Regions from separate parts of the Moraxella sp. TY6 genome, predicted to be linked through region 3. Evidence: predicted binding sites of a transcription regulator. Region 3 holds the regulator's gene; each other region holds the start of a gene.
The links. The regulator PhoB, encoded in region 3, activates phosphate uptake and scavenging genes when phosphate is short. The targets are predictions, from matches to a motif close to TGTCATNAANCTGTCATAA.

Region 1 (4,171 bases), on a different contig from region 3:
GCGTCAAACGCACCCTACGATAACCGCAAATTATTCCATCCCTTCAACAAACTCTGGCGGTTCGGCATGGTCATCTTCATGGTGTACCAACTCGTCAGGGTGAGCGAGCTTGGCATCACGCACTTTTTGCTCAAGTTCTTGGGCGATTTGTGGATTTTCTTCCAAAAACTTAATCGAATTGGCACGCCCTTGACCGATTTTGCTGTCATTATAGCTGTACCATGCCCCAGATTTTTTGGCAAAGTCCATATCCACCGCAAAATCAAGCACTTCACCCAAATAATTCGTCCCACTGCCATACATGATGTCAAATTTGGTTTCACGGAATGGTGGTGCAAGTTTGTTTTTGATGACTTTGACTTTGGTTTCGTTACCGATGATGGCATCACCATCTTTCACCGAACCAATACGGCGAATGTCAATCCGCACCGAGGCATAGAATTTTAACGCATTACCGCCTGTGGTGGTCTCTGGCGAGCCGAACATCACACCAATTTTCATACGTAATTGGTTGATGAAGACCACCATACAGTTTGAGCGTTTGGCGTTACCTGTGATTTTACGCAACGCTTGGCTCATAAGGCGTGCTTGTAGACCCATGTGACTGTCGCCCATTTCACCTTCGATTTCGGCTTTGGGCGTTAGGGCTGCCACTGAGTCCACTACAATCATATCCACCGCACCCGAACGCACTAGCATATCGGTGATTTCAAGGGCTTGTTCGCCATTGTCGGGTTGAGTTACTAACAAGTTATCCACATCTACGCCAAGTTTTTTGGCATACACAGGGTCAAGGGCGTGTTCAGCGTCAATAAAGGCACACGTTCCGCCTTGTTTTTGGCATTGAGCGATGGCTTGTAGGGTCAGCGTGGTTTTACCTGAGCTTTCTGGCCCGTAGATTTCCACGATACGACCTTTTGGCAAGCCACCAATCCCAAGGGCAATATCTAGCCCCAATGAGCCTGTCGAGATGACATCGACTTTGACTTTGGCAGACTCATCACCCAGACGCATGATGGTGTTTTTGCCGTAAGCTTTTTCGATTTGGGCAAGGGCGGCGGTGAGGGCTTTGGCTTTATTTTCGTCCATAGTAATTTCCTTGTGAATTTAAAAAGTTGTGAATGAGTAAATCGTTTATTCGGTTAAAATTTGGGAGAGATGAAACTTTGTTTTGATGTGGCTATCATAACAAATTTTGGCATAAAAGAAAGGTCAAATAATACATTAAACGACATGTTGTGTCGCATTTGTTTTGATAAGAAGTTTTTGAAGAATAGATTAATGGTTTCAATGACAGGATTTTAAAAAATTAATTGTAAAACCACTAATTATTATATATTATAATATAATATAAATGATTTATTTAAAAATAAGGGATAATGTCATGGATTGGGCAAATTTTACCCCCATAGCCTCATTGATGGGTGGATTACTGATTGGTTTAGCGGCTGCCTTATTGTGGTGGTTTAATGGCAAAATCGCAGGTGTTAGCGGTATTATCGCAGGGCTATTGTCACCCAAGTCAGTTAATTTTAGTTGGCAGGTGTGTTTTGTATTAGGCATATTGCTTGCCCCTTGGTTGTATCAGTTAGTTCGTCCATTACCTGCGGTGACGGTGACTGATTCGCTGTGGCAATATGTGGTGGCAGGGCTGTTGGTTGGGTTTGGCACACGTTTGGGGTCGGGTTGTACCAGTGGGCATGGGATTTGTGGTAATGCTCGCTTGTCAAAACGCTCGATGGTGGCAACGGTTACCTTTATGCTGACTGGGTTTTTGACCGTGTATGTGGGTAAACATATTTTGGGTTTAATATAATAAACGATAAATTAGGAAAGTTTATGCAACAAATTATCGCATTAGTGACAGGGCTGATTTTTGGCATTGGGCTGATTATTGGCGATATGGTGAATCCTGCGAAGGTGCAAGGGTTTTTGGACATATTTGGCAAATGGGATATGTCGCTTGCCTTTGTGATGGGTGGGGGATTGTTGGTGGCGAGTATCAGCTTTGCTTTGGCAAAATCTTGTAGCCGAAGTTTATTGGGTGATGCAATGAGTTTGCCCACTGCGACACAGATTGATAAGCGATTGCTCATCGGTTCGTCACTGTTTGGCATCGGCTGGGGGATTACAGGGATTTGTCCTGCCCCTGCAATGGTACTAGCGAGTACAGGGGCGTGGCAAGGGGTGGTTTTTGTGGTGAGTATGATTTTGGGGATGGGCGTATTTAAATTGACCTTGGAAAAGTATTAGGTTTAATTTTCAGTCAGTTGGGAAATAGCTGTACACTTTATAGATGACATTTTGATGAAATTCATGGATAATAGGGGGGATATTCTTTTGTTATTGGATGACAGCCCTTTTGATTAGGTTTTGTAAAAACTCCCTAATTGTATGGGCTTTTTTGTTATTGCAATATCTTGGTTGCCACTCTGTTTATAGAGGTTTGAATGATTTCAACCGGTGAAGTAACGTCTCTAGCCAATTCCCGTCCAACCCTTGATTACCGCCCCAACAAATTTGCCATGATTGCGTTTTTTGGTCTGCTGATGGCAGGTCTTTTATTCATGGGCTATAGCCTATTTTTTGATATCAGTCATGCTTTTGATACCCCAACCACGATTATGCCGTATGTGTTGCTGGTTTTCGCTTTGCTAATTGCCTTAGGGTTTGAGTTTGTCAATGGTTTTCACGATACTGCCAATGCGGTCGCTACTGTGATTTATACCAATTCCATGCCTGCTCATTATGCCGTGGTGTGGGCAGGTTTTTTTAACTTTTTGGGGGTATTGACCTCCACTGGGTTAGTGGCGTTTGGGATTATTGCGTTGTTGCCTGTTGAGCTGATTTTGCACGTTGGCTCGGCAAGTGGTTTTGCGATGATTTTTGCGTTGCTGTTTGCGGCGATTATTTGGAATCTTGGTACATGGTATTTTGGGATTCCTGCTTCGTCATCCCATACGCTGGTTGGCTCGATTATTGGCGTGGGCGTGGGCAATGCCTTACTGCATGGGCGTGGCTTTACTGCAGGTGTGGATTGGGCACAAGTACAGAAAGTCGGAGCAGCTTTACTGTTTTCACCTTTATTTGGGTTTTGTTTGGCAGCAATTTTGCTACTTATTATCAAACAACTATTCAAACGCCGTCCAGAGCTGTTTGAAGCCCCAAAACCCAACACGCCACCACCGACTTGGGTGCGGAGCATTTTGATTGCTACTTGTACAGGGGTGTCGTTTTTTCATGGCTCAAACGATGGGCAAAAAGGCATGGGTCTGATTATGCTGATTTTGGTTGGGGCGATTCCGATGGTGTATGGGCTAAATGGCAATCTGCAACAGCAACAAATCACCGATTTTGGGCAACACGCCAAAACCGCCTCATTGACCCTGCAACAACAAACGACTACGCCATTAAATAAAGATGCTCGTTTGATTTTATCGGACTATGTCAAAGATAAGAAAATAACCCCTGAAGTCGTACCTGCACTGGCAAGCACGTTGGATACTATCGGTACGCAAATCCAAAAAAATGATAATATTAAGCAATGGGACGGTGCAACGGTGAGCGAAATGCGAAACCAAATGTTCCTAAGCGGTGAAACCATCAAAAACATCCAAAAAAACTCACCAAATGAGTTAAATCCTGCCACCACCAAGCAACTTAAAGCGGTACAAAAAGACATCGACAGTGCCACCAAGTTTATCCCAACATGGGTAAAAGTGATGACGGCAATTGCATTAGGCTTAGGGACGATGATTGGCTGGAAGCGGATTGTGATTACTGTCGGTGAGCGGATTGGCAAGGAACATTTGACCTATGCTCAAGGGGCTTCGGCAGAGTTGGTTGCGATGTCCACCATTGCGGCAGCGGATGGCTTGGGTCTGCCTGTATCGACTACGCATGTGCTGTCATCAGGGGTGGCAGGAACGATGGTCGCCAATGGCTCAGGGCTACAAAAAAGCACCGTGATGAGTTTGTTATCGGCTTGGGTATTGACCTTGCCTGCGACCATGTTGTTATCGGGTGGTTTGTATTGGTTGTTTACTGTGTTGTTTGTGAGGTAACAGTCTAAGAGACTATTAATCTATACCAAAAGCCATTTCAATTATTGAAGTGGCTTTTTTATTATTTTCAATATTACCAAGAATTTTGCTTGTTTGCCAATGATAAA
Region 2 (4,171 bases), on a different contig from region 3:
ACACCCTTGATTTATGATGAAATTGGTGATTTTTATAATAATTTAGCCTATGTTTATCAAAAGGATAAGGCAGGCTATATTGACACAAAGGGTAATGTTAAAATTCCCTTACAATATGAGTATGCCGAGGATTTTGAAGACGGTATCGCCATCGTGGGTAAATCCGATAAATATGGCATGATTGATGTCAATAATCGCATTGTGATTCCATTAATGTATGATGATTTAGATACCTTTACTGACGACCTTGCTTTGGCAGGTCTGTTAAATAAAAACGATGAATATCGCTATGGTTTTATCAACCGTCAAAATAACATGGTGATTGCCCCCAACTACGATGATGTTTATAGCTTTTATGACGGCTATGCGGTGGTGTCCAAAGATAGTAAATGGGGCATGATTAACACCAAGGGTCAAACAGTGATTCCGCTAAAGTATGATGATGTGGATTATTTTACCGATGGCTTTAGTGTTGTTGAGCTAAACGGTAAATATGGCGTAGTCAATGAACAAGGTACACTGATTATCCCAACGCAATACGATGATATTGAAGTTGAAGATAAAAATGTTTTTTATGTCACCAAGGGTGATAACAATTATTACGTCAATCAATTTAATAGACGTATCAAACATGATTAACCACCTATGAATGATAACGTAAAAGGTAATATATGCGAGTATTAGGGCTTGAAACCTCATGTGATGAAACTGGGCTGGCGATTTTTGACAGTGAGCAACGCCACCTTGCCAATCAAGGCTTGGTGGGACAAGTGCTATATAGTCAAATCGAGCTACATGCCACTTATGGGGGCGTTGTGCCAGAGCTTGCCAGTCGTGACCATATCCGTAAATTGATTCCCTTACTAAATGAACTGCTTAATCAATGCAACCTACAAAAATCCGACATTGATGCCATCGCCTTTACCAAAGGGCCGGGGCTAGTGGGGGCATTGATGACAGGGGCATTATTTGGGCGTAGCCTTGCGATGGCGTTGGGTGTGCCTGCCATTGGCGTGCATCACATGGAAGGGCATCTACTTGCCCCTTTATTGGGCGACAATGCTCCCAGTTTTCCATTTGTGGCATTATTGGTGTCAGGTGGACATACCATGCTGGTTGCTGTACAAGGTATTGGTCAATATGAAATATTAGGTGAATCCATTGACGATGCGGCAGGGGAATGTTTTGATAAAACTGCCAAAATGCTCAATTTGCCTTATCCGGGTGGGCCTAACATTGCCAAACTTGCCGAAACAGGCAATCCCAATGCCTTTGAGCTACCTCGCCCCATGCTAGGCAAAGGACTGGATTTTTCATTTAGCGGTATGAAAACCGCTGTGCATAATCTGATTAAAGACCAAGCGGTGGCTCACGCTGACCCTGCCAATCCTCAAAATAGCCAAACTCGTGCCGATATTGCCAGTAGCTTTCAATATGCGATGGTCGATACCCTTGCCAAAAAATGTGTCAAAGCCCTTCAGCAAACAGGCATGCAACGTCTAGTCATCGCTGGTGGCGTGAGTGCCAATACCGTATTGCGTGACACATTGGCGACCCAACTGCAAAAAATCGGTGCAACCGTGCATTACGCCCCACCTGCATTATGTACCGACAATGGGGCAATGATTGCGTTTGCAGGCTATCAGCGTTTGCAGGCAGGTCAAAGCGATGAGTTGGCGGTCAAATGTTTGCCACGTTGGGATATGACGCTGTTGCCAGCGGTTTAGTGAGCATCTATTATGCAATGGCTATTAATTGGACTGGGGGCAGGCGTGGGGGCGGTATTGCGAGCAATATTGTCACGGTTTAATGGTCTGCATCCTTGGTTACCTATCGGCACATTGCTTGCCAATGTATTGGGTGGCTTATTGATGGGCGTGGCATTGGTGTATGTCGAACGCTTGAGTCCGACTTGGCGAGGGCTGATTACCACAGGATTTTTGGGTGGCTTGACCACGTTTAGCACCTTTAGTGCGGAAGTGTTTGGGCTATTTGGGCGTGGACAGTGGGGGCAGGGGGCTATGTTGGTCGTGTTACACGTGGTATTGACCTTATGTGCGACAGCCGTGGGGTTTTTTGTGGTGCGATACCTGACATCATGGTGATTTTTTAATCAAACAAACCTCTTCCTTAATATAAAAAACCTTATATTTCAATTACTCATAAAAAATTATGACGGCTTTATGAAGCTTTGTCATAATTTTGTCATATTTTCCTGTAATCATAGTCACAATTTTAATACATTGTGACTTTGTTAGGGTCAATTGGGGATTTATACGAAGATATTGACGATTTTTAGCCGTCAATATTTTAAGTGATTGATAAATTTTGCTATAAATTTCAACGTATTTCTCCCAATTCGCCTAACTTCCCTTTTTTATAGGAGTTTGTTATGCGTTATTCATTATTAAGTTTAGTGGTTGCATCAACCTTAGCCTTAACTGCTTGTGGCAACCAACCTGCCGAAAACAAAGACCCAGCCAAAGCCAGCAGTGCCACTGGTAGCAATCCAAGTGCAGTCTTCACCATCACAGGTGCAGGGGCTTCTTTCCCACAGCCTATCTATGCCAAATGGGCAGGTGATTTCAAAACTGCCACAGGTGGTCAAGTCAATTACCAATCAATTGGTTCATCAGGTGGTATTAAACAAATCATTGCCAAAACAGTAGACTTTGGTGCGACCGATGCCCCAATGACCAAGGAAGAATTGGACAAAGAAGGTCTTGTACAGTTCCCTACCGTGATTGGTGGTGTTGTGCCTGTGGTGAATATTGACGGTATCAAAGCAGGTCAATTAAAACTAGACGGCGTAACCCTTGCCAATATTTATCTTGGTAAAATCCAAAAATGGAATGACCCAGCGATTGTTGCCTTGAACGCAGGAACAACACTACCTGACGCACCAATTACCACCATTTTCCGTTCAGACGGTTCTGGTACAACTTACAATTTCACCCACTACCTCAGTGCGGTATCACCTGATTGGAAAGCAGGGCCGGGTGTGGATAAATCTATCAAATGGCCTACCGCTTCAACAGGAGCAGGGGCAGGTGGTAAAGGTAATGAAGGCGTTGCCAGTAATGTGATGCGTGCCAAAAATGCGATTGGTTATGTCGAATATGCCTACGCCAAACAAAACAACATGGCGTATACCCAACTTAAAAACAGTGCAGGTAACTTCGTACAGCCATCAGCCGAAACCTTTGCTGCTGCAGGTAATGCGGATTGGACGAAAACCCCCGGATTTGGCATTGTGCTAACCAACCAAGCAGACCCACAAGCATGGCCAATCTCAGCCGCTACCTTTATTTTGGTACATAAAAAACCTGCTAATCCAGAAAATGTCAAAAATACCTTGAAATTCTTTGACTGGGCGTATACCAGTGGTGATGATGCTGCCAAAGCATTGGATTTCGTACCATTCTCATCAGCCAGTAAAGCAACTTTCCGTGATAGCTGGAAAGAAGTAGTCGGTACAGATGGTAAGCCATTGTTTGAGTCTAGTACAGCAACCGCCGTTGCACCTGCTAGCACCGCTTCTGCTACCACTGCTTCTGCTACTAAATAAGATCGCAAGGATTCGTTGGTTTTATGAAGCCAGCGAATTAGCAACTGTATACAAGCGTAGAGCAATAAACATAAGATCCACTTATCTGCTCTACGCTTTTTTAGTGAGTTAACTGTTGTGATTGATGGTATATTTCATCGCATACTAGGGTAGGGTTTATCATGTCGGATTTGCAGGCAAAACTTGCAAAACAGCAACGCTTAGATTGGCTGTTTGTCAATGCAACACGATTTTTTGCGTTTCTAGTTTTGCTATTATTGGGCGGTATTTTGGTATCGCTATTTTTGGGTGCATTACCCAGTATTAAGCAGTTTGGATTTGGCTTTTATACCAGTAGTGACTGGGATACAGGCATGGATAGCTATGGGGCATTAGCACCAATTTATGGTACGCTGGTGACTTCGGTTATTGCCATTTTGGTGGCTGTACCTGTGAGTTTTGGTATTGCGATGTTTTTGACCGAGCTTTGCCCAAATTGGCTCAAGCGTCCTTTAGGGATTGCGATTGAGCTATTGGCAGGTGTTCCCTCTATCATTTATGGTATGTGGGGATTTTTCGTGTTTGCTCCGTGGTTTTCTGAGCATATTCAGCCTTGGCTGATTG
Region 3 (4,171 bases):
GGCTCTGGCACAGGTTTGCTATTAGAACGCCTTGCCCCACACGTCCACGCTATCACCGCCATTGATGTATCGCCCAGTATGAATAGCGAACTTGGCAAAAAACTTGATACACATGGCAAATTACACGGCTGTGCAGTGACGATTATCGAAAAAGATTTGGTCAATGATAAGGTGCATTTTGACCACACTTTTGATGGGATTATTTCTTCGATGACGTTGCATCATGTTAAAGATATCAATGCCTTATTTGCCCAATTTTCGCAATTATTAAATCAAGGGGGCTTTATTGCATTGGCGGATTTGGCGACCGAAGATGGCAGTTTTCATAGCGAAGATACAGGCGTGTTTCATCATGGTTTTGAGCCAAGTTTTTTGGTAGAAACTGCCACTGCGATGGGATTTGGTGAGGTCAGTTGTGAGGTAGTCAGTCACATTCAACGCCCCAACCATACCTACGAGATTTTATTGTTAACAGCAAAAAAATTATAAGCACTTGTTTGGTAGGGGCGTAATGCTTACGCCCTTTTATCAAAACCTTTTACCGCCTGTTATTTGGTAAAAATCCCCAATTTCTGTCCCATTTTTACAGGTACACCATTATATAAACCTGCTGTCCACGCTGTGCCTGCCGATTTTGGCAACACAACAATCGCTGTTGAGCCGAGATAAAATCGCCCCAATTCATCGCCTTTTGCCAATTTGACATCATGGGTTTGACGTTGGACTTTGTCACTGCGTTTGATTTTGCCTGTCGCTACCGTTTCAATACCTGCGACAATCATCGCCCCCACTAGCACCACGCACGCCTTACCAAATTCGGTATCAAACACGCAAACACAGCGTTCATTACGAGCGAATAAATCTGGGATATTTTCGGCAGTTTCGTTATTGACCGAAAATAACTGCCCGGGTACATAGATGGTTTCAACCAATGTCCCTTCAAATGGCATATGCACACGGTGATAATTGGTTGGGGCAAGATAAATGGTGGCAAAACTGCCATCGGTCATGGCTTTACCCAGCTCAAAATCTCCCAACAATTGGGCGACACTGTAGGTTCTGCCTTTGGCTTGAAGCAGTTGTTGGTCGTTGATTTGACCGATTTGTGATACTTTACCATCGGCAGGACATACCACGCTGTCAGTATCCGCATCAATGGTGCGTGCATCTGCCCTTAGTTCACGTGTAAAAAAGTCATTAAAGCTGTCGTACTGTGACAGGCTACGGCGTTCATATTCATCCAATTTGATACCATAAGCTGTCGCAAAGGTACGAATAAAGGTTTTTTTGACCCAAGGGTGACGGCTTTGGGCAAGTCTACCTGCCACTTCACTCAAAGTTTGTTGGGGAACGAGGTTTTGTAACGTGGTAAATACAGTCATAGTTGGCTCAAAATGTTGGCTCAAATGAAAAATACGCTTGCCGTTTGGCACAGCGGACTATTATAATCAAAAACCCCATAATATTAAACCCTATCAACCCTTTATCAAGCCCTTATCACTAAAACCACGCCAACGAGGATACCATGAAAGCTGTTATGCAACGAGTCCATTTTGCCAAAGTCGAAGTCGATGGTATCAGCGTGGGAGCAATCAACCAAGGCGTGTTGGTATATCTAGGGCTGGGGCATGAAGACACACTCGATATTGGCAAAAAGATGATTGATAAAATCCTCACGTACCGTGTATTTGAAAATGAACAGGGTAAATTGGATAAAAACGTCAGCGAGGTGCAAGGCGGACTATTAATCGTATCGCAATTCACCCTACTCGCCAATACCCAAAATGGTCGCCGTCCAGACTTCAAGCCTGCCATGCACCCTAGCCTTGCCGAGCCGTTATTCGAGCAAATCGTGGCATACGCCAATCAGCAATATCCGAATGTCGCCACAGGGCAATTTGGGGCAAATATGCAGGTCAGCAGTTGCAACGATGGTCCGATTAACTTTATTTTTGAGTTGAACGGCTAAATTAGTGATGAAATCCAAGCCTAGCCCAGACTTTGTCACATTATTGTCATATTTTTCGGTTGTAATATTGCTGTCATATTTCCCTGCCCTTTGGCAATCATAATAGGACTGACGCAGTTTTATACCATTTATCATTTTTGCGTAAGTCCTAAATCATTGAGAAACTTATGAAAAATGAAACCATCTTAGTGGTCGAAGATGAGCCTGCGATCCGTGAAATGATTATCACCACCCTTGAAATGGCAGGCTTTGATTGTTTGCAAGCTTCGGAGGTCGCCCAAGCCCATCATTTGGTGGTAGACCACCGTCCCAATTTGATTTTACTGGATTGGATGTTGCCCAACGGTTTATCAGGGATTGATTTGTGTCGCCGTCTTAAAAAAGACGAAATGTTGTCCGAAATTCCCATCATCATGCTCACTGCCAAAGGCGAAGAAGATAATAAAGTCCAAGGTCTGGATGCAGGGGCAGATGACTATATCACCAAGCCGTTTTCGACCCGTGAATTGGTTTCTCGTATTAAGGCGGTATTACGCCGTAGCAGTGCCTTGTCAGGCGAAAAGCCAATTAATATCGATGGGTTAACGTTAGACCCCGCCAGCCAGCGTGTTAGTGCCAATAGTAAGCCTGTCGAAATTGGACCGACAGAATACCGTTTATTAGCATTCTTTATGAGCCATCCTGAGCGTGCCTACACTCGCACTCAGCTACTTGACCAAGTTTGGGGCGGTAATGTGTATGTCGAGGATCGCACCATTGATGTGCATATTCGCCGTTTACGAAAGGTGCTTGAGCCGTTTGGATTTGCTGATTATATCCAAACCGTGCGTGGTACAGGCTACCGTTTTTCTAATAAAACCCCTTAACGGCATAGCATGGGATACCCCTAGATGACCGCCAAAAAAATCAACTTATGGTCAACGCTTATCCCAATGCTCATGGTAGCATTGATAGGGCTATTGGCAGGTGGCGTGTTGCATCAATGGGGCTGGGGGCTAGCGATTGGCTTATTGGCGTATGAGCTGTATTTTTTGTTGATGTTACAACGCTTCAAAAACTGGGCAACTCGCCACACGGACGAGCCACCGCCCAATTTTGAAACCAATCTAGACATCATCGCCAGTAGTTTGTATCAAATCAATCGCCAAGAACAACAAGCCCATCAACAAACCATCGAATTGGTCAAAAAAATACGTCAATCAATGGGGGCGATGAATGATGCCATTATCTTGATTGATGAGCGTGACTGTCTGCTATGGTGGAATAAATCTGCCAACCGTATGTTATCCCTGACCCCATCCGATAAAAACAGACATATTTTGACTATTATTCGCAATCCATTATTTCATCAATATTATCATCATACCGAAGATTTTTTGGATGGTATTCGCCTCACCCACTGGCAAGATGCCGAGCGGTTTGTGCAATGTGAAATCACCCAATTTGGGCAAGAAAAACTGATGATGATTTACGATGTCACTCGCATGCAACACCTTGAGCAAATGCGTAAAGACTTTGTTGCCAATGTGTCGCACGAGTTACGCACCCCCCTTACCGTCATTATGGGCTATGTCGAAACCCTCAGCGAACAGCCTGACATCGACCCACGTTGGCAACGGGCATTCGGTCAAATGATGCAACAAAGTCATCGCATGAATAATATTATCAATGACTTATTGCTATTATCACGCCTTGAAAATAACGAAAAACCCAGAGAGCCTGTCAATGTCGATATGCCAAAACTGCTGACCCAACTGTTTGACGATGCCCAAATGTATAACAAAAACTTTGACCATCTCATTCATCTGCACATTGACAGTCAGCAACATATTTTGGGTTATGAAGATTACCTAAGAAGTGCATTAAGCAATCTAATTACCAATGCTATCAAATACACCCCTCAAGGTGGTGAAATCAGTATCAGTTGGCACAATTGTGACGATGGCGTGTGTTTTAGTGTGGAGGATAACGGCATCGGCATTGAGCCTCGCCATATCGAACGCTTAACTGAACGGTTTTATCGAGTTGATAGCGGTCGCAGTCGTGAAACAGGCGGTACAGGCTTGGGGCTGGCGATTGTTAAACACGTGCTATATCAACACCATGCCAAACTCAAAGTCGACTCTAAAGTCGGGAAAGGCTCGACATTTACCATAGAATTTCCGCATAGTAGCTTGGTGGATTAAACCCCCACAAACCCAA

Region 1: a site for PhoB is predicted at 2,295-2,313, ahead of ACK1U4_RS06975 (inorganic phosphate transporter). Genes of this name have one in related genera too.
Region 2: a site for PhoB is predicted at 2,171-2,189, ahead of pstS (phosphate ABC transporter substrate-binding protein PstS). Genes of this name have one in related genera too.

What each region holds. Positions count from the first base shown of each region.
Region 1 is NZ_JBLYZJ010000007.1:98,295-102,465, reverse strand. It holds gene recA (recombinase RecA) at 31-1,089, opposite strand; gene ACK1U4_RS06985 (YeeE/YedE family protein) at 1,385-1,816, shown strand; gene ACK1U4_RS06980 (DUF6691 family protein) at 1,840-2,253, shown strand; gene ACK1U4_RS06975 (inorganic phosphate transporter) at 2,451-4,064, shown strand.
Region 2 is NZ_JBLYZJ010000003.1:114,722-118,892, reverse strand. It holds gene ACK1U4_RS03585 (WG repeat-containing protein) at 1-639, shown strand, start outside; gene tsaD (tRNA (adenosine(37)-N6)-threonylcarbamoyltransferase complex transferase subunit TsaD) at 672-1,727, shown strand; gene ACK1U4_RS03575 (CrcB family protein) at 1,740-2,105, shown strand; gene pstS (phosphate ABC transporter substrate-binding protein PstS) at 2,393-3,568, shown strand; gene pstC (phosphate ABC transporter permease subunit PstC) at 3,730-4,171, shown strand, end outside.
Region 3 is NZ_JBLYZJ010000005.1:89,699-93,869, forward strand. It holds gene ACK1U4_RS05190 (class I SAM-dependent DNA methyltransferase) at 1-489, shown strand, start outside; gene asd (archaetidylserine decarboxylase) at 549-1,382, opposite strand; gene dtd (D-aminoacyl-tRNA deacylase) at 1,526-1,969, shown strand; gene phoB (phosphate regulon transcriptional regulator PhoB) at 2,137-2,835, shown strand; gene phoR (phosphate regulon sensor histidine kinase PhoR) at 2,860-4,155, shown strand; gene ACK1U4_RS05215 (D-amino acid dehydrogenase) at 4,152-4,171, opposite strand, start outside.